4 regions of the Streptomyces sp. NPDC059256 genome follow, and region 2 is predicted to be linked to each of the others. Evidence: riboswitches for the same ligand, from Rfam matches in the RefSeq annotation. Region 2 holds a riboswitch; each other region holds the start of a gene.
What was found. A riboswitch is a leader RNA that binds a small molecule or an ion and turns the genes downstream of it on or off. The one in region 2 is predicted to bind cobalamin.

Region 1 (5,604 bases), on a different contig from region 2:
GATGAGGAACGCCGCGCCCAGCAGCGCCGCTGCGGGCAGCGCACGGCGGTGGTCGGCGCCCACCAGCAGCCGCACCACGTGCGGCATGATCAGCCCGACGAAGCCGATCTGCCCGCTGACTGCCACGATGGTGCCGATCATCAGCGCCACCAGTACGAACAGCGCGGCACGGAACCGGTGCACATCCAATCCCAGCGCAGTCGCCGCCTCCTCACCGGCCAGCAGCAGGTTCAGCGGACGGGTCACCCCGAGCAGCACCGCCGTACCGGCGAGCACCACCACGGCCGGTAGCCACACCATCGACCAGGTGGTGCCTGCAAGTCCGCCGAGCATCCACCGCAGAGCCGACTGGGTCTTGTGCGGGTCATTGGAGGTGACGATCAGGAAACTCGCCAGCGCGGAGAGCACCTCCGCCATCGCGACCCCCGCCAGCACCAGCCGGATCGTGGTCATCCGACCCCCCGACCTGGCCAGGAAGTACACCGCGACCAGCGCTGCGAGCGCCCCGGCGAACGCCGCAACCGGCAGGGTCACGAGCCCGAACACAGTGATGTTGAGGACCAGTACCGACACCGCGCCGACCGACGCACCCGAGGACACCCCGAGCAGCATCGGATCGGCCAGCGGATTGCGGACCAGTGCCTGGAGAGCCATGCCGGAGACGGCGAGACCGGCGCCGACCACCCCGGCCAACAGGACCCGGGGTAGCCGCACATCCAGCACGATCGTCTCGCGGACCGGGGTCCAGGTGACGTCAGCGAGCCCAGGATGCACATGGTGCAGGACGATCGACCAGACCTGCCCGGTGGGAACGCTGATGGACCCGACGGCGATCCCCGCGGTCGCGGCGAGGAGCACCAGCAGCGCCAGCACGGCCAGCACCAGTCCGTACGGAGGTCGGCCCCGGCCGCCCACCGCGGCGGTGGCGGTCGGCCCGGGAGCCTTGGTGACAGCCGAGGCAACGTCACCCAGGGCCCGGGGCGCGCCCGTCACCGGAAGCGGTCCGGGTGCAGCTGACGGGCCAACGAGTCCACACCCGCCGGTACCCGCACCCCGAGCACGGTCGAGGACAACGGGAGTACCGCGAACCGCTTGTTCTTGATGGCGGGCACGTCCTGGAGCGCCGGGTGCGACAGCAGGAACTTCTTCTTGGCCGCAAGGGGTTGGTCCCCGTAGTCGTAGATCACGACGACCTCGGGGGCCCGTTCGGCGACCTGCTCGAACGAGACATCACCGAACTGCTTGTCCAGATCGGCGAAGATGTTGGCCCCGCCCGCCTCCTTGATCATCTCGTTGCCGACGCCCGCGCCACCCGCGGTGAACGCCGTCTTGTCCCCGCTGTCGTATACGAACACCTTGAGCGCATCGACACCGCCGAGCTTCTTGTCGACCGCACCGAGTGCCGCCTCGGCCTTCTTGACCTCGCGTTCCGCACGCTCCGGAACCCCGAATATCTTCCCGATGCCGCGTAGTTCCTCGCCGATCATCGCCATCGTCACCGGTCCCGTCGGGCACTCCTCCACATTCAGATAGGAGTCGACGCCCGCTTTGGCGAGAGCGGCCCTGCTGCGGCCCTCCTTCTCGTCGAAGGTGCTCGCGAACCCGGCGTAGGCGAAGTCCGGTTCGGCGTTCAGCAGCACCTCGAAGGACGGGTACTCCTTCGAGAGCACCTTGATCCCCCGATAGGCGTCCTGGTACTCGGGGAGGATCTTGTCGTCGAGATAGGCGGTGCCCACCATCGACTTCTCCAGACCGAGAGCGAGGAGCACTTCGGTGGCGTGCTGGTTCAGCGTCACCGCGCGCTGCGGCGGACGCTCGTACGTCGTCTTCACCCCGCAGTTGGTCACGGTGACGGGGAAGCCCTCGGTTGCGGATCCCGAGGCGGCGGGATCGTCCCGGTCGGTTGATGTGCCACCGCCGCAGCCCGCCACCAGGAAAGCGGCAGCGGCCAGCAGGGACAGGGAGCGTTTCGCCATGGTGTGGTCGGTCCTCTCACCGCGGACGCCGTTGCGCCGCGGTCGGTTGGCAGGGTTCAGCGGGGGTCGGCGGACGACGCGTCACGGACCCGCCGTGGCGGGGTGAAGGCGTACAGGCCGAGGATCTCCGGCAGCGGGGCCTCTCCGGGGCCGCCCGCGCGCACCCAGTCGACGATGTCGTCGGTCGCGGCGGGGTCGTTGACGAGGCCGAGCCAGACAGGACGGGCACCGGCGGCGCGTCCCGCAGCCGAGGGCTGGACGACGACCACATTCGCCTGGTCGCAGACGTCCAGACACTCGGAGATCCGTACCGGAAGGTCCCGGCTCAGCGCGGCGACCTGCGCCGCGTGATCGATACCGGTCACCTTCGCGCTGCCGCAGCAGCAGTCCCGGCACACGACGACCCGGCACGGCGCCGGAGCCCCGGAACGTTGCCCTTCGGGCATCCCGACTCACACTCCCCTCTGGGGAGATCCGCCCCAGTCTGTCGAGGAGGCGACCGCGTGAGTCTCCTGGCTCTCGGGTCAACGCTCGCCCCAGCCTTCCCACCCGCGTAGGGGCAGTGGTCTGTTTGGGGTTCGCTCGCCGATCACAGTGGCGGGACCGCACCGGATTCACACCGGTTTCCTCGATCCGCCGTCGCCTTTCGGCGTCATCATGACAGACGGCGCGGCCGGATCGTATGCCTGGGCCGCAGTTGCAGCGCAGGTCACACGGCGAAGCCTCGGTCGGGTGGCGCAATCCACCAACCCGACAGGTGGCCGGGGCGGCTGTCCGCCTTCCCGGTGAGAGGGGCGCGCGGAACCGGCACACATCTGCGCGATGGCATCCTCCAGCGCCTGCCCGGGCGAAAGCCTCTGCGGTGGGCCAACTCGATCCACCGGGGCAGCGGTCTGCCGGAGCTCAGGGTCAGACCGCCACGGCTGCCCGGTGGTCTGATGCTGATCAGCTTCGGGCCGCCACGGCTGCCGCGACCGTGGCCAGGATGCGATGCAGGACAGGGACCGGAATCGCCGGATTGGTGACCGCCGCGCATGCCGTGTCGCGATCGTGCAGCAGCGCGGCGAGGACGCGGGCAGGCAGCCGTGGATTGCGCAGGGCGGCCCCGCGGACGTGAGCCGCCGGGTCGTTCAGAAACCTCACCGCGTCAGCCGGTGACAGCCGGGTGTCCTCGGCCGCGCGGTGGCGCACCTCGGCCTCGGGGTCGCGAGCGAGATGTGCGACGTCGGCAGGCGTGGACTCCGGATCGTCCAGCGCCAGACGGCGCATCCGTCCATCGGGGTCGCCGACGTAGCGCAGCAGGCCAGTACGGGGGAAGTTGGGGTGGCCGCGGGGGCGGTCAGGGTGACTGAAGCTGCCGTCCCACCAGCGCCAGACCTCCAGCAGCAGCTCGGCCGGCGCGTCATCGCACGATTCGGCGAGGAACAGGCGGACCGTCTTGTCCTCGTCCCGCGCCAGACGCTCCACGACGTCCGCTGGAAGATGCCGGGCCCGGGCCACGCTTCGGCGGATGAGCGGATGGGACGACATGGCGAGGCGGCGCATCGCATCGGCGTCACCGTGCAGGCCCTTGACCCAGGGCAGAGTCTTCGACATCGACGCCAGGTCGAAGTCGTAGCGCACCGCGGCACGTTGCTCCTCGTTGAGGTCGGGCCGCAGCGCCACCGCCGAGCGGACGCCGTCGTCTCGGTCCTCCGCCAGGAGGGCGACACCGTGCGCGCTGAGCCGGGGGTTGGCGGCCAGCGCTCGGCGTACCTCCGCGTCCCCGTCCCGGACCAGCTCCGCCTCCAACTCGGTTACGAGACGACACCGTTCGAGCGCACGCCGGGGCGCCGGCAGCCCGGCCAGGACCTCGTGAGGCATGGGGACGTCATGGTGGTGGGCGAGGAGCGCCGCCGTACGCACCGAATGGTCGGAGTCGGCCAGTAGCCGTGTCCGCAGCGGAGCGGCGAGCTCTTCCCACCGGGCGCAGGCAGCCGACCGCACCCGGGGATCGGCGTCGGCCGCGAGGCGGGGGAGGTGGTGCACGGGGAGCCCGGGAAGTTCGGCGGCCTCGGCGCGGCACGGGCCGTTGAGGAGGTCGTCGTACAGGTCAGCGGCAAGTGCGACGCCCCAGGCGCAGGCGCGCTCGGTCCAGAGCACGCGCCGGGTCGGCGACGATTCGGCGCGGACCAGGCGTACCCACTGATCGGACGTGAGCCGGGGCCCGAAGGTGTCCACGAGTCTTGAGCGCATCTGTGGATCGGGGTGCGCGAGGGCGGCGTCGAAGACGGCGGGCCGGTCGCAGCCGTGCAAGAAGCCCACCTCCACATCCAGCAGTCGGACGAGGAGCTCGTCCGGCGCGGCCGGATTGGACCCGATCCCCTCCGCCCAGTGCAGCGGCCACGCCGGCCGGCCGGGCACCGTCGCCCACACCGCGTCCCGCTCGACCGCCGTCTCGTGCCCAGCGGTCGCGGCGGCCTCCTCCAGTCGTTCCGGTAGTCGATCGAGGGCTGTCACCCGAGGACCATCTGCGCCGGGAACCTCCGCCAGGAGCACCTGCCCGTCGAGGGAGAGCGCCACGAACCCCGGGCCACCGGTCAGCCCCGGCACAACGCCGCCGGTGTGGCGGACCCGCGTCCACCGGGAGTCGTTGCCGCCGAGCCGATGTCCGAGGACCGCCACCAGGAACTCGCCGTCGGCATCTGCCAGGCGGCGCCACCACCTGGTGTCGATGGCTTTCCCGACCGCACCGTCCGGCGCCGCGATCCCTCGCGCGATCCGCCAGCCGGCCTCCGGCGGCAACAGGCTGTCCGGGCGGACGTCCTCGACGACCGTGAGTCCGACGCGCGGGAGCAGTTCGTGGAGTTCCCCTCGATGTTGCACGCGGCCATGATCCGCGCCCACTCAGGGTGGGACAAGGCCCTCAGCCCGGGTACGTGGCAAGCTCTCACCCGCGTACTCCCAGCCAAGTGGCATGCGCTGCTGCGCAGTTGAGCGACAGAGACCCCTCCCGGCCCGGGGCTTGGTGCCGAGCGATGGCCGGAAGCCGCCGGGGTTTCCCGCCGCGTCCAAGCGGCCGGGGGAGCTCCCCTGTCGTGGGCCGCGATCCTCACCGGGGGACCGGAAGTGCTGTTGGGGAGCCTTCATCTGGAGCCGGGCCCATCCGGGGACGGGACGGACGCGTCGGACAGCGGGTGACACGAGCAAGGTGAACGGGTGTACGAATCCAGCCGTTTCCAAGATCAGGCTGCCAATGCGGCGCCAGAGGCGGAAAACTTGGGCCGCAGCGCGGGTTCCCTGTGTGCCTGAAACAGATGAAATGCCCCTGCACTTGCACATCAATGTCCTTGAAGAGATCAGGAGTCTCCGGATGGCCCCCTTGCGCGTTGCCCGGCCTGTAACCGTTGCCGCCACGGCGGCGGCAACCGCCCTGTTCCTCCTGGGTTCGGCGCCCGTGGCAGTGGCCGAACGCTCCGGACCGGAGCTGAATTCACGGCTGCTCCCGATCCCGGTGGGAGGACTCCACAGTTTCGTCAAGGGGCTGAACAGCAGTGGCACGGTCGTCGGCGAGTACTACGTGGAGGGCTCCGACGGGCCACTCGGGATCCGGTGGAACGCCAACAGCCCCGGCTACACCCGCCTGGCG
Region 2 (5,604 bases):
AGGCGACCGAACAGACCTTGAGACCGCCTGCGCCGTCGTCCACGGTGAGGGCGAGTTCGGTGGCGGTGCCGGGGGTGAAGGCGCTCTCTGCGACCCACTGCGGCGCGCCGGGAGTGACGGGGGTGGGCGGAGCGGTGGTGAAACCGCCGCCCGCGACGGCACGGAGTGCGTCGATGGAGGCGTAGGCGGAGGGCCCGGTGTCGCTGGGCTTGTACTTGAAGCCGCCGGCCGGGTTGTACTGCTGGGCGATGAGGAAGTCGATGGGGGTCTTGCCCATGGAGGTGAGGAAGTCGCCCGTCTGGGCGTTGATGCCACAGGCGTTGAGCCCGGCGACCGCCCATCCGTTGGAGTTGGTGTTGATCCCGTACATCGCGTTGAACGCGCCGGTCGCGGGGACCAGTTTGTTCTTGAGGAAGGTTCTGGCCTGGACGATGTCCGTGTCCGTGTTGGGGACTCCGGACGCGCACAGGGCCGCCATCGAGGCGCCGGTCATATCGACATCGCTGGCTGCGCTGAGACGGGTGGGGTTGCCCTCGGCCTTCTGGTAGTCCCAGCCGCCGTCGTTGTGTTGGTTGGCCCGGATGCGGGTGGTCACCTTGTCCAGGAGCGCTTGGGGCACGCGTTGAGCACCGGTCTGGGTCTTCGCACCGGCGAGCGCGAGCGCGGCGAAGACGGTGCCGTTGTAGTTGGCCGAGGGGCCGAAGTAGCCGGCTTCGGCGGTTTGCCAGTAGCCGTAGACATCGGCGATCAGATTGCGGGAGGCGGACACCCGGGCGGGGTCGATGCCCGCCGCGTAGGCGTTCAGCGTGCCCCGCTCGTAGTCGGTGACGACGGGTGAGGCCGCGGGCCAACCGGCCGTGGTCAGCAGGTTCCGATAGACGGTTCGGGCGTTCTTCGTCACATCACCACCGGGTGTCACGTCCACAACCGCGGTACCGGCCGCGGCGAAGGCGCTGAAGGCCCACTCGTTGGAGAGTCCGGAGCCCGCGTACGAACCGTCCGCCGCCTGGAGGGACTTGAGGTAGGCGACGCCGTTGGTCTTGGAGGTGGCGATCTGGGCCGGTGTGGAGGTAGCCGCCGCGAGCGGCACGGTCAGGGCGATGAGCCCGATGGCTACGGGCACCGCCAAGGTGAGGCGGCGGGAGGTCGAGGGACGGTGCATGGCCTGCTCCTGTGGTGACAGGGACGCCGGCGCCGGGCGCACAGGACCGCGGAAAACCCGTGCGGCCGAGGCGAGTTCGGGCCGTCGTCCAATCGCGTGGTACGGCTTCGAGCGCTGCTGCACCGCATGGGCATTCGGGCTCGGAACGGTCCTTGCCGTCCCACACCGCTGCGCGTCAGCTCCGGGTTCACACCGGATTCCCCCATGTGGCAGCCCTGGACGCTACCCGAGCGGTGGCGAGTGCACCAGATCGGCCACGACGGTGGCCGGGAATCACCCACTTGCGATTCAGGTCACCTTGACGCTGTCTTTATCTGCATGTTCCAATCCGGCTGATACGCACTGCACTTCAGGGAAAGCCGGTCGAAATCCGGCGCTGACCCGCAACCGTAGGCCCGGCCGGAGCCGGGCGAGTCGGAATGCCTGGAGCAACAGTTTTTCAGCGAGAAGCGCCGTCGCGGACTACGGCGTGGTCGACCGGCGCTTCCCGCCTGCGATGACTCGGGGAGCGGCCCCTCAACCACGGCCGTCGCACGGCTGATGTGAGGAGCCGTGGTGGGCAGAGTCGGACGGAGAAGGCGGACAGCGCTGGTGGCGCTGTTGTCGGCCGTGTTTCTTCTCGGCGGCACCGGTGTCGCCTTCGTCAACGCTCCCCCGGTCGCGGCCGACCCGATGGCGCAGTGCACCGCGAGTGCCGGTGCCGTGGTCGCCGTGGACTTCGGGCCGTTCGGCGGCGCGGTGGAACGGGGCTGCGATGCCACTCCCACCACCGGCTACGAATTGCTGCACGAGGCTGGTTTCAGTACGGCCGGAACCGGCCACGACGGTCCGGCGTTCATCTGTCGCATCGGCCACGGATCCTTCAACTCCGGTACGCAGTACCCGACTCCGGCCGTGGAGGACTGCGTCCTCACGCCACAGGCGACCGCGTACTGGTCCTACTGGGTCGCCGCACCGGGTGACGACGACTGGTCGTACAGCCAGTACGGGGCGATGGACCGCAGGCCCCGGCCGGGGGACGTGGACGCCTGGGTCTTCGGCGGCACGGACATCGGTGGCAGCACGGGGCGACCGACGTTCACCCCTGACGAAGTGCGAGCGGGAGGTGGCACTCCCGGGCCCGATCCCGAGGTGCCCAACGTGCCACCGGCCGAGGTGAAGATCGCCAAGGCCGCCGCCTGGGTGCGGGGGAAGCTGACGGACGGTGAGCGAGTGGTGGACGACGGCTCCGAAACGCCCAACCACTTCCTCACCACCGAGGCCGCCTTCGCCCTCGCCGCTGCGGACGGCAAGAGTGCCACCCTGGACAGGACGATCGCCTTCCTGGGATCCGCCACCGATGCCTACGCCTATGCGGCGGGTCGGAGCGAGCCGCCGGACGCAACGGCAGCTGCTCGCCTCGCCCTGGTCGCAGCGGTGGCGGAGGCAGACCCCCGTGACTTCGGCGGGCACGACCTGCTCGCCGATCTGGTGGACAACGTCTGTGTGAGCGGCCCGGAGTCCGGCACCCACACACCCGGCTGCACCGCCAAGGGCGACTTCCGCAACGCGGCGTACACCGATGGACAGGCACTCGGGGTGCTGGCGCTGTTGCGTGGCGGCGTCCGGCCCCCGGTGGACACGGTGGCCAGGCTGGCTCGGCTCCAGTGCCGGAACGGCAGTGTCAGCAGCATCCTGATCGGCCCCGGTGAGAACTGTGACGGCGACCCCGCCACCACGGGTCTCGCCGTCCTCGCGCTCCACAAAGCGGGCGATCAGCGCACGGCAGTGACCAAGGCCCGCGACTACCTGGGCAGGGCTCAGTTCTCCAACGGCTCCTTCCCTGGCTACACGGGCGCCACCACGGGCAGTGTGATCGCCACGGCGTACGCGTCCCAGGCGCTGCGGGCCCTCGGCGACCGGGTGCGTGCGGACGCCGCGGTCTCCTGGCTGTCCCGGCAGCAACTCCCCGACGGCGGCTTCGGATTCGAGGAGGGCGCCACCGAATCGGTCGTGTACGCGACCGCGATCGCCACCCTCGCGGGCAAGGACACGAGCCTCGCGGACCTCACCACGAAGAAGCCCGAACCGACCACACCACCCACTCCCACTCCCACTCCCACTCCCACTCCCACTCCCACTCCCACTCCCACAGCACCGGTGCCCACTCCCCCGGGCTCCGGAAGCGGGGACGGCCCGGACCTGAAGAGAGGCGTCGCCTACCTCACCAGCGCGACGAACCTCCGGCAGGGCCGGTACTACGGCATCGGCGGCGGATCGACCCGAGCGGACTTCGGCCTCACCATCGACGGCGCCTACGCACTCGCCGCGACCGGCCTCAACAACGGCAAGCTGCGGGGGATCGTGGACTTCCTCGACCTTGGCGGCAAGGACGGCGAAGGCCGCACCGTGCACGACTGGACCAGGATCGGCACCAAGTACGCCGGGGGCGGATCCATCGGCAAGACCGCCGTGCTCGCCCAGGCCGTCGGGCGCGATCCGCGAGACTTCGGCGGCCAGGACCTGATCGCGGGTCTCGCGAAAGCCGTGTGCCCGGCGCCGAGCACCGCCCCGGACCGCAGCTGCGCCGCCAAGGGCGCCTACACCTACGCCCCGTCCGTGTTCGCCCACTCCTTGGCGGTCATCGCACAGATCCGGGCCGGAGAGAAGGACGCCGCGGCCGAGCCGGTGACCTATCTCAAGGGCCTTCAGCACCCGTCCGGCGCCTTTCCCAGTCTGGTCCCCGCGACCGGTGACTCCGATGTCGATTCCACGGCCATCGCCGCCATGGCCCTGGCGCTCGTCGGCGACGCCCCGGCGGACGCGAGCGTCGGCAAGGCACTCGCCTGGATCGCCACCAGGCAACTCGGTGACGGAGGCTTCCCCGGCGCCGCGGGGAACTCGGTGAACTCGGCGGCACTGGCCGTCCAGGGGCTGTCGCTGGACTCGTCGAAGTACGGTCGGCAGATCGCCAAGGCACGGAAGTTCCTGGCAGCCCAACAGAACGCCGATGGCGGGTTCGATGTCGCGAAAGAAGGCCAGCGCGGCTCCGACCTGCGGGCCTCGACCCAAGCCGTCGGAGGCACCACCGGCATCTCCTTCGGCGTACTCATCCGTGATCTGACCGGTACGAGCCCGCAGCCCAGCGGTCCGCCCGCGCCCTCTCCCGGCCCCTCCGTACCGCAGATCGTCACACCCGGCGACATCGGTGGGACCGGCAGCGGCGGTGGCTCCGTCACGGGAGGTTCGGCCGGCCCCGGTGGCGATCTGGCCACGACCGGCTTCCCTGCCTCCGTGCTCGGGACCGCAGCCGGCGCACTCGCCGTCGCCGGGCTCTCGCTGTTCATCGTGTTCCGCAACCGCCGCGGCACTTCGCCGGGGAGGCGGTCATGACAGGATCCACGGCCCGTGCGACGCGTGCGGTGGCCGCGCTGGCGACGGCATTCATCGTCCTCGGTGCGACACCGGGATCCGCGGCAGCCGCACCCCAGCCGATGGGAGCGTGCACCGCCTCCTCCGGTGTGGTGCTCGCGGTCGACTTCGGCAAGTGGGGCGGCCCGATCTACCGTTCGTGCGGCACCACACCCACGACCGGGTACGAGCTGCTCAACCAGGGCGGCTGGCGCACGACCGGCACCGGCCACGACGGTCCGGCGTTCATCTGTCGCATCGGGTACAGCGGGCACCGGAGCGGCAAGCAGTTCCCCACTCCCGACCAGGACGACTGCGTCCTCACCCCGCCCGCGTCCGCCTACTGGTCGTACTGGCACGCGGACCCCGGCGAGAACACCTGGGAGTACAGCCAACTCGGCGCCATGCTGTACAAGCCCAAGCCCGGCAGCGTCGACCTGTGGATCTTCGGCGGCACCGACATCGAGGGCACCCGAGGGCGCCCGACCGTCACCCCCGACCAACTGCGCGCACACAACACCAGGCCGACCGGGGGCGGCAAGCCTGGCGGGTCACAACCCACCCGGAAGGCGAGTCCACTACCACCGGGTACCGACACCGGGCCCGCCCCCGCCCGGACACGCCCCGCACCCGCGCCGACCAGGAAGACCCTCCCGCCGACCCGCCCTCCGTCCTCGGTGCCCTCCGCTCCCACGAGCGCCGCCCCGAGCCTGACTTCAAGCGCTCCGTCACCCTCGTCACCCGTCCCGTCCGAACCGTCCGAACCGTCCGGGGCGCTCTCGGTCTCGGACGGTGCGCGAGTCGTCGACGCCGCCCCCGCCGCGGACGCCGAGCACGACTCGGGCTCCTTCGTCCCCGTGGTGGCCGGCGGCGCACTGGTGCTCCTCATCGGTGGTGCGGCCGTCGTGGCGGCCAAGCGCCGCCGCGCCGAATAGGACTCCATGGCCTCCGCCCCGCATCTCACGCGTCCCGGCACCACCGGATCAACGCCACCGGACGCCCGAGGACGCCGACTCCCCCGCACCCTGCACCCCGTGGCCTGGTGGATCTGG
Region 3 (5,604 bases), on a different contig from region 2:
CACGTGGGTCGTTGGCGTCACGATTCCTCCCTGTATCCCATCTCTCGGTGACGTGGAATCGTCTGTCCGGGCGATTCGACGTTCGTCACAGCGTGGTGCTGGGACACCGAGCTGGGCCTTCTCCTCAGTCATGTTCTCAGTCATGGGACCGACTCACACCGAATAGCCCTCTGCCTGCCTGTGAGCCTGGCGCAGGATACTGGGCGGATCAACCACCAGCAGTTCCGGAACCGCATCCTTCGGAAGTCACTGTCAGGGCACGAAGGAATTCATCACGGCTTCTGCCATCGTCGCGACCGGTTCAAACAACTTCCTCTGCGTTTGCCCGTCTTGAATCACATTCTGCCAAATGACAACAAACTCCAGCTCGCGCAGAGTGTCACGGACAATGAGAGCCTCCGAGAAGACCTTTTTGTTGGATTTCAGTGGTCCTATGCCTACCTTTCCGTGGCTGGCGATGAAGCGTCCGTCCGTGGGCCAGATCGGTGGGGTGGTCTGGTGGAAGAAGTTTCCGGCCCGCGCCATCAGGCCCTTCATTTCCCCACTGCTCAGAGATCCAACGAGCTTGTCGTCTGCCAGCAGGGTCATCAACTTCGCCAGATGCCATAGCGTGGTGCCCTGAGCGGTGTCCAGGTCGTTGATGCAGGGAATGCGCGCGGCCCGCCAAATCTGGGCGTAGTCGCCGGCCAGCCACATCCCCTTGGACGTTCCGTCGAAGAACCCGTCATCGGCGATCTTGCCGTTGAGGTACGGGTATCCCAGACCATGGATCGTCGTCGTGGCGCCAGGGTTGTCCTGGATCGCCATCATGTTTTCGAACGCGTCCTTCTGTGTCTGGGTGAAGTCCACGGTGAAGTCCGGACCCGTGCCGAGGGTGAGAACAGCCGAGTAGTCGGGCTTCCTGCTCTTGTCCTCAGGCTTCAGCAGGGTGGAGCCGTTGATCAGCGAAGGCGTGTGGGCAGTGATCTCCGGATTGAACTGTGCTTTGAGAGCTGCGTCGATCTGGGGCCAGGTGCTCAGGCCGCTGCCGGAGGATGCCACTTGGTCGGCACTCGCTCGCAGGTCGAATGCCGCATACATCGCGGCGATCTTCAGCAGGCTGCCCGAGTAGTGCTCTTCCTGCTCTCGGAGGGCCGCCCAGGGGTGATTGAGTGTGCCTTTGAACCCCGTGAGCGCAACGACGATCAGGGCCATATTGTTGACGTTGGGAGCCCCCGCGAGTGACAGCGTCTGTCGAGTGGCATTCAGGACCGACTGCATCGCTGGTTGGGCGGTCGATGCAAGCGGATTCGCGTAGGCGCCGGTGAACAGAGACATATGAGTCCTCCCGTCTCGAAGGAAGACGGGGCGCAGGGGAAGATCGTGCAGACGATGGAGACGCGATCGTTCCCACCACCACTGACTGAGCAGCGACCAACCATCATTGGCTGAGCAGGGAAGTTCGTGGTGGCGGAGTTCAGTTCACTCGCGATGGAATCACCGCAACCTCCTACGCCCAGTTTCCCATAGGCGAGGGTGATTCGCCTCTCGGCCCTGGAACTTGCGCCAGTGGTTCCGGTCGCCACGCAAGGGGAAATCGGCGAGAGTTGGTGAATCTGCGACAAGGAGTCAGTTTGCCCAGCGTCCTCAGGATGTCGTCCAACAGTTCCGCCCCGCGCTGTCGAAACAGGCGATCGATCTCGTCACCAGCCTTCTTGCGATTCCAGCGCAGACAGCGATTCCGCCCACCCGGGACCAGTGCCACTTCGTCAACTTTGCTTCACCCTCTGCACGGTGGAATCCGTTGATGGCCTGGCGGACGGTGGCGCCTGACCCCAGCAGCGCACCGAGGTCGCACACGGCGATGCGAAGGCACTGGGACCCTGCGGGCCGTTGTGCCTCGATCCCTGTGCCAAGCGGTGGACCCGGGCCCCGGGGGAAGAGCTCATCCGGCGGGAACACTTCGGCTGATCCGTCCGATCGAATGGTTGTCGTTTTGACTTGTTGTGCGGGTGGTGGTGGCCACGCGGGGAACAGGGGGAGCGAGCTGGCGTACGGCTCCGGACACGTCGGGCCGTTTCCACCCTGCTCCATCCGTGTCTCATATCACCGTCCGGAATATGGGCACTACTGTCCGACGCTGACCGATCCCTCTAGGGTGGCGGGTGCAGCTGGTTCGCTCTGCCCTCCAGGTAGGCGCGTCGTAAGAGGGAACCCGGTGGGAATCCGGGACTGCCCCGCAGCGGTGAGTGGGAACGACCGCCGTCATACGCACTGGATCCGGGCAACGGTTCTGGGAAGCGACGGCCAGTAGGTGCCCGCCGGGAGACCGGCAGGCGTGCCCGCGAGTCCGAAGACCTGCCCGCTGTCCGCGCACGACCCATTCGTACGCGGTATCCCGGTGACCTCGTGGGCGGGTTGGGGGCACCCTCAGACGTAGTCTGGGGGAGTACATATCAGGTGGACGACCGCGCCCAGTGCGCACCTTTGGTCCGCCGGATCTGTCACCCCTTCGCGTTCTCGTCCCGTCCCGGGACTGCAGGAGACATCTCGCGAAGGAGAGTTCTGTGACAGCGCAGTCCGCAGCCGCGGCAGCACGAGCCACCGTGTACGGCTACCCCCGCCAGGGGGCCCATCGGGAACTGAAAAAGGCCATCGAGGGCTACTGGAAGGGCCGTGTCACCGCAGACGCCCTCCGGGAAACAGCGGCTGGTCTTCGTCGGGAGAACTGGCAGCAGTTGTCCGACGCCGGCATCCACGAAGTACCGACCGGTGACTTCTCCTACTACGACCATGTGCTGGACACCAGCGTCATGGTCGGTGCGATCCCCGCCCGCCACCGTGAGGCCGTCACGGCGGACGCACTCGACGGCTACTTCGCCATGGCACGCGGCACCCAGGACCTTGCACCACTGGAAATGACCAAGTGGTTCGACACCAACTACCACTACCTGGTCCCCGAACTCGGACCCGACACCGTCTTCACGGCCGACTCCACCAAGCAGGTGGCCGAGTTGAAGGAAGCCCAGGCACTCGGCCTCAACGCCCGACCTGTCCTCGTCGGACCCATCACCTACCTCCTCCTGGCCAAGCCCGCGCCCGGGGTCGCAACCGACTTCGAACCGCTGACCCTGCTGGACCGGCTGCTGCCCGTCTACGCGGAGGTCCTCGCCGACCTGCGTGCGGCCGGCGCGGAATGGGTGCAACTCGACGAACCCGCCCTCGTCCAGGACCGCACCCCGGCCGACCTGAACGCTGCCGCCCGCGCCTACCGTGATCTCGGCGCGCTCACCGACCGGCCCAAGCTCCTGGTCGCCTCCTACTTCGACCGCCTCGGGCAGGCACTCTCAGTCCTCGCCAAGGCGCCCGTCGACGGCCTCGCACTCGACTTCACCGAGCGGGCCGCGGGCAACCTCGACGACCTCGCCGCCGCCGGCGGACTCCGCGGCAAGCGCCTGATCGCCGGAGTGGTCAACGGCCGTAACATCTGGATCAACGACTACGAGAAGTCCCTCGCCACCCTCGGCACCCTCCTCGGCCTCGCGGACCAGGTCGACGTGGCAGCCTCCTGCTCCCTGCTCCACGTCCCACTGGACGCCGACGCGGAAGGTGACATCGACCCGCAGATCGTTCGCTGGCTCGCCTTCGCCCGACAGAAGAGCACCGAGATCGTCACCCTCGCCAAGGGACTCGCCCAGGGTACCGACGCCATCGCCACCGAACTCGCCGCCAACCGGGCCGATCTCGCCTCCCGCACCAACTCCGCCCTCACCCACAGCCCCGCAGTCCGCGCCCGTACCGCCGCCATCACCGACACTGACGGCCGCCGCTCCCAGCCCTACGCCGAACGAACCGTCGCGCAGCGCGCACACCTTCAGCTGCCCCTGCTGCCGACCACCACCATCGGATCGTTCCCCCAGACCAATGAACTGCGCACCGCCCGTGCTGATCTGCGCGCCGGGCGCATCGACATCGCCGGCTACGAAGAGCGCATCAAGGACGAGATCCGCGACGTCCTCGCCTTCCAGGAGAAGGCCGGCATCGACGTCCTCGTCCACGGCGAGGCCGAACGCAACGACATGGTCCAGTACTTCGCCGAGCAGCTCACCGGCTACCTCGCCACCCAACAGGGCTGGGTCCAGTCCTACGGCACCCGCTACGTCCGGCCGCCCGTCCTGGCTGGAGACATCTCCCGTCCCGAACCGATGACGGTCCGCTGGACCTCCTACGCCCAGTCCCTGACCGAACGACCCGTCAAGGGAATGCTCACCGGCCCGGTCACCATGCTCGCCTGGTCCTTCGTCCGCGACGACCAACCCCTCGGCGACACCGCCCGCCAAGTCGCCCTCGCCCTCCGTGACGAGGTCAACGACCTGGAAGCCGCAGGCACCTCCGTGATCCAGGTCGACGAACCCGCACTGCGCGAAACACTCCCGCTGCGCACCGCCGACCATGCCGAGTACCTGGAGTGGGCCACCGAGTCCTTCCGCCTCACCACCAGCGGCGTACGGCCTGACACCCAGATCCACACCCATATGTGCTATGCCGAGTTCGGCGATATCGTCCAGGCCATCGACGACCTTGACGCCGACGTCATCAGCCTGGAAGCCGCCCGCTCCCACATGCAGGTCGCCCGCGAACTCGCCACCCACGGCTACCCCCGCGAAGCCGGACCTGGGGTGTACGACATCCACTCCCCGCGCGTGCCCAGCGCCGCAGAGGCGGCGACCTTGCTGCGCAAGGGGCTTGAGGCCATCCCGGCCGAGCGCCTATGGGTCAACCCCGACTGCGGACTGAAGACCCGGGGCTGGCCCGAGACCAGGGCATCGCTGGAGAACCTGGTCTCCGCGGCCCGCGAGGTCCGCGCCGAACTGACCGGAGGCGCCTGACCTCACAGGGCCGGGGGCTGGAACGCGCTTTCCAGCCCCCGGCCCCTGGCGTGCGGTGCTGGTCCACGACGGACCTTCCGAACAACTCACGGTCGCGTTGACGACTTCGCCCCCAGCCCCGGCGTCGGCCTGGTGACCAGCGGCGTGGTCACGGAGATCCTGTTCGCCCGCACCGCATCCGGTCCTTGACGAGCGCGGGTAACCGGGCAGCTGGGCTCTGCTTGTTGTGCGCCATGTCGCCACGACGGGCGGAGGGGACAGCAGCCTGCAATGGGCGTTTCTCCGGTACATCACCAAGTGAAGCGCAAGCGCGCGGACCGATCCCTCCGGTGTCCGAGGCCGCGTCTAGGGTGCTGTTGACGATGTATCGCCACCCGGTTGCATCCGGGTTCGTCAACAGAAGTTGGAGAAGGACATGCACCTCTTCGATACCGCGGATCTTCCGGATATGGATGACTGGGACGGGTGGCTGACCTGCGCGGATCGCCTGACCGGGGTGGGTGACCTGCGGGGCAGAGCGATCCGGCTCGAACACCACAGTGAGACCGGGGGCGGTGACCAGGCTCTGACGGCAGCCGCCTACCGAGAAGTTGAACGCCAACTGGGGCTGGATGGGCTCCGAGAAGACGGCTCCTGGCGGTTCACCTGGCGTCGTGGCTGCATCGATGAGGCGTCCTTCCGCCTGGCCGCCGACACCCGGCCGCAACGCCGGGAACTGGTGCAACGCCTTCTGAAG
Region 4 (5,604 bases), on a different contig from region 2:
AGGGCGGCAGATCGGGGTCGTGGTAGATCGCAATGGGGTTCTCGCCGAAGCCGCGCGGCGGCTGGATGACGACCAGCAGGTTTCCGTGCCGCAGGGCGGCGAGGACGATGTCGCCCTCCGGATTGCGCGACCGGTCCACGAACATCTCACCGGGCGGCGGCCCCCAGTGCTCCTCCACAGCGGTGCGCAACTCCTCGGGGAGGGTTGCGTACCAGCGCCGGTAGTCGGCTGCGGGAATGCGGACCGGGTTGCGGGCCAACTGCTCATCGGTGAGCCACTCCCGGTCGTGGCCGCCCGCGTTGATCAACGCCCGGATCAGCTCGTCACCATCCCCGGACGCCAGCCCGGGCACGTCCTCGGTGCCGAAGTCATAGCCCTCGGCGCGCAGTCGCCGCAGCAGGGCGACGGCACTGGCGGGGGTGTCGAGGCCGACCGCGTTGCCGATGCGCGAGTGCTTGGTGGGATAGGCGGACAGGACCAGCGCGAGGCGCTTGTCCGCGGCGGGTATGCGGCGCAGCCTGGCGTGCCGCACGGCGATCCCCGCGACCCTGGCGGCGCGTTCCGGGTCGGCGACATAGGCCGGCAGCCCATCGGCGTCGATCTCCTTGAAGGAGAACGGCACGGTGATCAACCGCCCGTCGAACTCGGGCACCGCGATCTGGCTGGCCGCGTCCAGCGGGGAGACGCCCTCGTCGTTCTCCTCCCAGTCGGCGCGCGACCCGGTGAGACACAGGGCCTGGAGGATCGGTACGTCGAGCGAGGTGAGCGCACCCGCGTCCCAGGACTCGTCGTCACCGCCGGCGGACGCCTCGGCGGGCCGGGTGCCGCCGGCGGCGAGCACGGTCGTCACGATCGTCTCGGCCGCCCGCAACTCCTCGATCAACTCGGGCTCCGGCGCCCGTAGCGAGGCCACGTACAGCGGCAGTGCCCGGCCGCCCGCCGCCTCGATCGCCCCGCACAGGGTGTCCACGAACGCGGTGTTTCCGCTCATGTGGTGGGCGCGGTAGTAGAGGACGGCGATGGTGGGGCCGTCCGCAGCACCGGCCGCAGCACCGGCCCCTGCACCGTTTTCGCTGCCGGACGTGCGCTCCAGCCGCCCCCAGGAGGGCGCGGGCGCCGGCGGGTCGAAGCCGTGGCCGGTGAGCAGGACGGTGTCGGAGAGGAAGCGCGCCAACTGCTCCAGATTGGCCGGGCCACCGTGGGCGAGATAGGCGTGGGCCTCGGCGGCGATGCCGATGGGGACGGTGGAGGCGGCCATCAACTGCGCATCGGGCGCCTGCTCACCGGTGAGGACCACCAGCGGCTGACCGCTGGCGCGAATCCGGTCGAGCCCCTCCTCCCAGGCACGGACCCCGCCCAACAGTCGTACGACGACCAGCCCGGCGCCTTCGAGCAGCGCGGGCAGGTCGTCCAGGGCGGTGCGGGAGGGGTTGGCGTAGCGGAAGCCGACCGGGCCGCCCGCGGCACGGGCACTGAGCAGATCGGTGTCGGACGTCGACAACAGGACGATGTCGGGGGCGTCGCCGGGGGAGTTCGGCGGGCTGGTCGGTCCATCGGTCGAAGGGGTCTTCGGTGCGTGCGGCATACGGCATCGGGCCTTCCTCGGGGTGTCCACGCCCCGGGCGGTGTCTGGCGACGGGAGTTCCTGACTCGCCGCCCCGACGACTGCCTTCGTCCGGCCGGCTCACAGTGGCGGGACCGCGCCGGGTTCACACCGGGCTTCCTCCACTGTCGCCTTCTGCGTTGCCGGACCGGGTGGCCCGTCCCCGAAATAGTAAGGGTCGCCTATTCGGTGCGGTTCATACCGTCTTACTGCCGTGGCTCATACCGTCCCAAATGACGGTCATGACTGGTCGGTATGCTCGCCGACATGCCCACCTCACCCCGCCCGGCCCGAGCCGGCGCCACCGGTACGACCCCCTCCGGGGGGCGCGGTGACGCCTGCCCCGGCTCCCTGCGGCTGCACCGGGCGGACGACGGCGCACTGGCCCGGATCCGGATACCCGGGGGTGTGCTGCGCCCGGCGCAGGCCGAGGCACTGCTGACCGCGGCCCGACGGCTGGGCGACGGCGAACTGCACCTCACCTCTCGGGGCAATGTGCAGTTGCGCGGACTCGACGAGCAGTGCGGCGGAGAGTTGGCCCAGCTCCTGGGGAACGCAGGGCTGTTGCCGTCCGCGACCCATGAGCGGGTGCGCAACATCGTGGCCTCGCCACTGGCCGGGCTGGACGAACTCGGCGAACTCGGCGAACTGGCCGGGCAGGGCGGACTGGGCGGACTGGGCGGACTGGGGGGAAACGGCTCGGGGCGCGGCGTACGCCGGTGGTTGAGGGCGCTGGACGAACTGCTCTGCGCCAGCGATCGGGCGGCGGCCCTGTCGGGGCGTTTCCTGTTCGCCCTGGACGACGGGCGCGGCGACGTGGACGCCCTGCGCGCGGATGTGACCCTGCTGGCCGCCGACACATCCGGACCGACCGCGGCGGACCATGGCGGTGGCGCCGGACTGACCGCGGCGGACCATGGCGGTGGCGCCGGACTGACCGCGGCGGACCACGACGGTGGCGCCGGACTGCGGATCGGGGACAGCGATGACGTACTGCTGCTGGCCCGTTCGGACGATGGCCCGAGGGCCGCGCTGCTCTGTGCTGAAACGTTCCTGGATGCGGCGGATCTCACACCCGAAGCAAAGGTCTGGCGGATACGGGACCTCCCGGACACCGGCGCACGACTGCGGGAAGGGACCCTGGCACGGCTCGCGAAGGCCGGCATCCCCCTGGCGGGCATCCGACAGCACCCCCGGCGAGAGACCGCCACCCCGCCCCCGTACGGAATCGTCACCCCACCGGCCCCCCGGCAGACTCCCGACCCATCTGACCCACCCAACTCATCCGTCCCGCCCATGCCGCCCTTCCCGCCACTCCCGTCTTTCCCGTCCCTCCTGTGCATCCCGCGCGGCCCGAGCGGCCCATCTGAGGCCATCCGTCCCAGCGCCCCCGCCGCCACTTCCCCGGCAGCGCTCTCCATCGGCGCCCCCCTCGGCCGACTCACCGGCCCCCAGTGGGAACGGCTGACCAGCGCCGCCCGGAAGGCGCCCGACGGCGAACTGCGCCTCACCCCCTGGCGCGGAGTGATCGTCACCGGTGTGCCCGGCGACCAGGCCGGCAGCACCCTCGACGAACTGGCCGCAACCGGGCTGATCACCACGGCCGACTCCCCCTGGACCGGTGTGGGCGCCTGCATCGGCACGCCCGGATGCGCCAAGTCCGCTGCCGACGTCCGCGCCATGGCCGAGGCCGTGGTCTCATGGGAACTCCCGTCCGCAGTAGGGAGGTTCACCCAACTCCCCGTCTACTGGTCCGGCTGTGAACGCCGTTGCGGACGCCCCCCGGGAGACCGGGTCGATGCCCTCGCCACCCCCGACGGCAGCTTCCGAGTGACCCGCGTCTGCGGCGATCCACCCCCCGTCGCCCTCGGCACCACGGTCCCCACCGACACGTCCGCCGCCGCCCTCGCCCACACCGTGGCCCACGCCCGTCGCCCCCGATGACCTCCCCGTCCCCATAAGAGGAAGACCACACCGTGTACGAGTACGAGAAGGACGGACCGGCGATCTACCGCCAGTCCTTCGCCACCATCCGCGCCGAGGCCGACCTCACCGGCCTGCCGGCCGATGTCAGCCAGGTCGCGGTACGGATGATCCACGCCTGCGGAATGGTGGACCTCGTACGCGACCTCTCCTACACGCCCCAGGTCGTGGCGCGGGCCCGCGCAGCCCTGCGCGCCGGCGCCCCCATCCTCTGCGATGTCGCCATGGTCGCCAGCGGAGTCACCCGCAAACGACTCCCCGCCGACAACGAGGTGATCTGCACCCTCTCCGACCCCACCGTCCCCGCACTGGCGGCCGAACTCGGCACCACCCGCAGCGCCGCCGCACTGGAACTGTGGCGCGAGCGGATGGAAGGCGCCGTCGTCGCCGTCGGCAATGCCCCCACCGCCCTGTTCCGACTGCTGGAGATGATCGAGGAAGGCGCACCCCGCCCGGCCGCGATCATCGGCGTACCGGTCGGATTCGTGGGCGCCGCCGAATCCAAGGATGCCCTCGCCGACCATCCGTCCGGCCTGGAACACCTGGTGATACGCGGCAGACGCGGCGGCAGCGCGATGGCCGCAGCCGCACTCAACGCCATCGCCAGCGAGGAAGAGTGAACGTGAACGACGCCCACAGCCGCATCGCTGAAGGTGCCCCGGCCACCCCCGGCAAGCTCTACGGCGTCGGGCTCGGCCCCGGCGACCCCTCGCTGATGACCCTGCGCGCGGTGGAAGTCATCGCCGCCGCCGATGTCGTCGCCTACCACTCGGCCCGCCACGGCCGTTCCATCGCCCGCTCGATCGCCGCGAAGCACATCCGCGCCGACCAGATCGAGGAACGGCTGATGTATCCGCTGACGGTGGAGACCACCGACCACCCCGGCGGCTACCGCGGCGCCCTCGACGACTTCTACGAAGAGGCGTCCGAGCGGCTCGCGGCCCATCTCGACGCCGGCCGCACGGTCGCCGTGCTCGCCGAGGGCGACCCCCTCTTCTACGGCTCCTACCAGCACATGCACAAGCGGCTCGCCCACCGCTACCCAACCGAGGTCATCCCCGGGGTCACCTCGGTCAGCGCGGCAGCCGCCCGCCTCGGAGAGCCCCTGGTGGAGGCCGACGAGGTGCTCACCATCCTGCCCGGCACCCTCCCCGAGGAGGAGTTGGCGGCCCGTCTCGCGGCGACCGACTCGGCCGTCGTGATGAAGCTGGGCCGCACCTTCACCAAGGTGCGGAGCGCCCTGGAGCGCACCGACCGCCTCCACGAGGCCCGCTACGTCGAACGCGCCACCATGCCCGACGAGCGCACTGGCCTCCTCGCCGACATCGCGGCCGAATCGGTGCCGTACTTCTCGGTCGCCGTGCTGCCCAGCCGGATCGGCGCGATGCCGAACGCGCCCGTACGCACCGCGACGACCGGTGAGGTCGTGGTCGTCGGCACCGGCCCCGCGGGACCGCTGTGGCTCACCCCCGAGACCCGCGGCGCCCTCGCCGCGGCCGATGACCTCGTCGGCTACACCACCTATCTGGACCGCGTACCGGAACGCCCGGGCCAGCAGCGCCACGGCTCCGACAACCGCGTCGAGGCCGAACGCGCCGAATTCGCCCTCCAACTCGCCGCACGCGGACGCCGGGTGGCCGTCGTCTCCGGCGGCGACCCCGGAGTGTTCGCGATGGCCACGGCGGTACTGGAAGTGGCATCGCAGCCCGAGTACACCGACGTACCGGTACGGGTCCTCCCGGGGGTGACCGCCGCCAACGCGGCAGCGGCCCGCGCGGGCGCCCCCCTCGGCCACGACTACGCCACGATCTCCCTCTCCGACCGGCTCAAGCCCTGGGAAGTGATCGCCGAACGCCTGCGCGCGGCAGCGGCTGCGGACCTGGTGCTCGCCCTCTACAACCCGGGCTCGCGCAGCCGCACCTGGCAGGTCGGCAAGGCCCGGGACCTCCTGCTGGAACACCGCTCCCCAATGACCCCGGTGGTACTGGGCCGTGACATCGGCGGCCCGGAGGAGTCCG

Region 1: it holds a riboswitch for cobalamin, as region 2 does, so the genes downstream of both, ACFXJL_RS32255 (hypothetical protein) here and ACFXJL_RS28510 (prenyltransferase/squalene oxidase repeat-containing protein) in region 2, are expected to answer to the same signal.
Region 3: it holds a riboswitch for cobalamin, as region 2 does, so the genes downstream of both, metE (5-methyltetrahydropteroyltriglutamate--homocysteine S-methyltransferase) here and ACFXJL_RS28510 (prenyltransferase/squalene oxidase repeat-containing protein) in region 2, are expected to answer to the same signal.
Region 4: it holds a riboswitch for cobalamin, as region 2 does, so the genes downstream of both, cobN (cobaltochelatase subunit CobN) here and ACFXJL_RS28510 (prenyltransferase/squalene oxidase repeat-containing protein) in region 2, are expected to answer to the same signal.

The regions. Positions count from the first base shown of each region.
Region 1 covers NZ_JBHYZO010000029.1:19,896-25,499, forward strand. Annotated here, with positions in the region: gene ACFXJL_RS32245 (FecCD family ABC transporter permease) at 1-993, opposite strand, end outside; gene ACFXJL_RS32250 (ABC transporter substrate-binding protein) at 990-1,976, opposite strand; gene ACFXJL_RS32255 (hypothetical protein) at 2,033-2,422, opposite strand; cobalamin riboswitch at 2,461-2,664, opposite strand; gene ACFXJL_RS32260 (hypothetical protein) at 2,922-4,841, opposite strand; gene ACFXJL_RS32265 (hypothetical protein) at 5,329-5,604, shown strand, end outside.
Region 2 covers NZ_JBHYZO010000020.1:37,398-43,001, forward strand. Annotated here, with positions in the region: gene ACFXJL_RS28505 (hypothetical protein) at 1-1,162, opposite strand, end outside; cobalamin riboswitch at 1,268-1,413, opposite strand; cobalamin riboswitch at 1,475-1,604, shown strand; gene ACFXJL_RS28510 (prenyltransferase/squalene oxidase repeat-containing protein) at 1,835-4,534, shown strand; gene ACFXJL_RS28515 (hypothetical protein) at 4,531-5,487, shown strand; gene ACFXJL_RS28520 (energy-coupling factor transporter transmembrane component T) at 5,494-5,604, shown strand, end outside.
Region 3 covers NZ_JBHYZO010000007.1:53,013-58,616, reverse strand. Annotated here, with positions in the region: gene ACFXJL_RS17790 (hypothetical protein) at 253-1,317, opposite strand; cobalamin riboswitch at 2,153-2,360, shown strand; gene metE (5-methyltetrahydropteroyltriglutamate--homocysteine S-methyltransferase) at 2,547-4,868, shown strand; gene ACFXJL_RS17780 (hypothetical protein) at 5,284-5,604, shown strand, end outside.
Region 4 covers NZ_JBHYZO010000002.1:555,890-561,493, reverse strand. Annotated here, with positions in the region: gene cobN (cobaltochelatase subunit CobN) at 1-1,585, opposite strand, end outside; cobalamin riboswitch at 1,620-1,780, opposite strand; gene ACFXJL_RS06940 (cobalamin biosynthesis protein CobG) at 1,859-3,547, shown strand; gene ACFXJL_RS06935 (precorrin-8X methylmutase) at 3,580-4,206, shown strand; gene cobJ (precorrin-3B C(17)-methyltransferase) at 4,302-5,604, shown strand, end outside.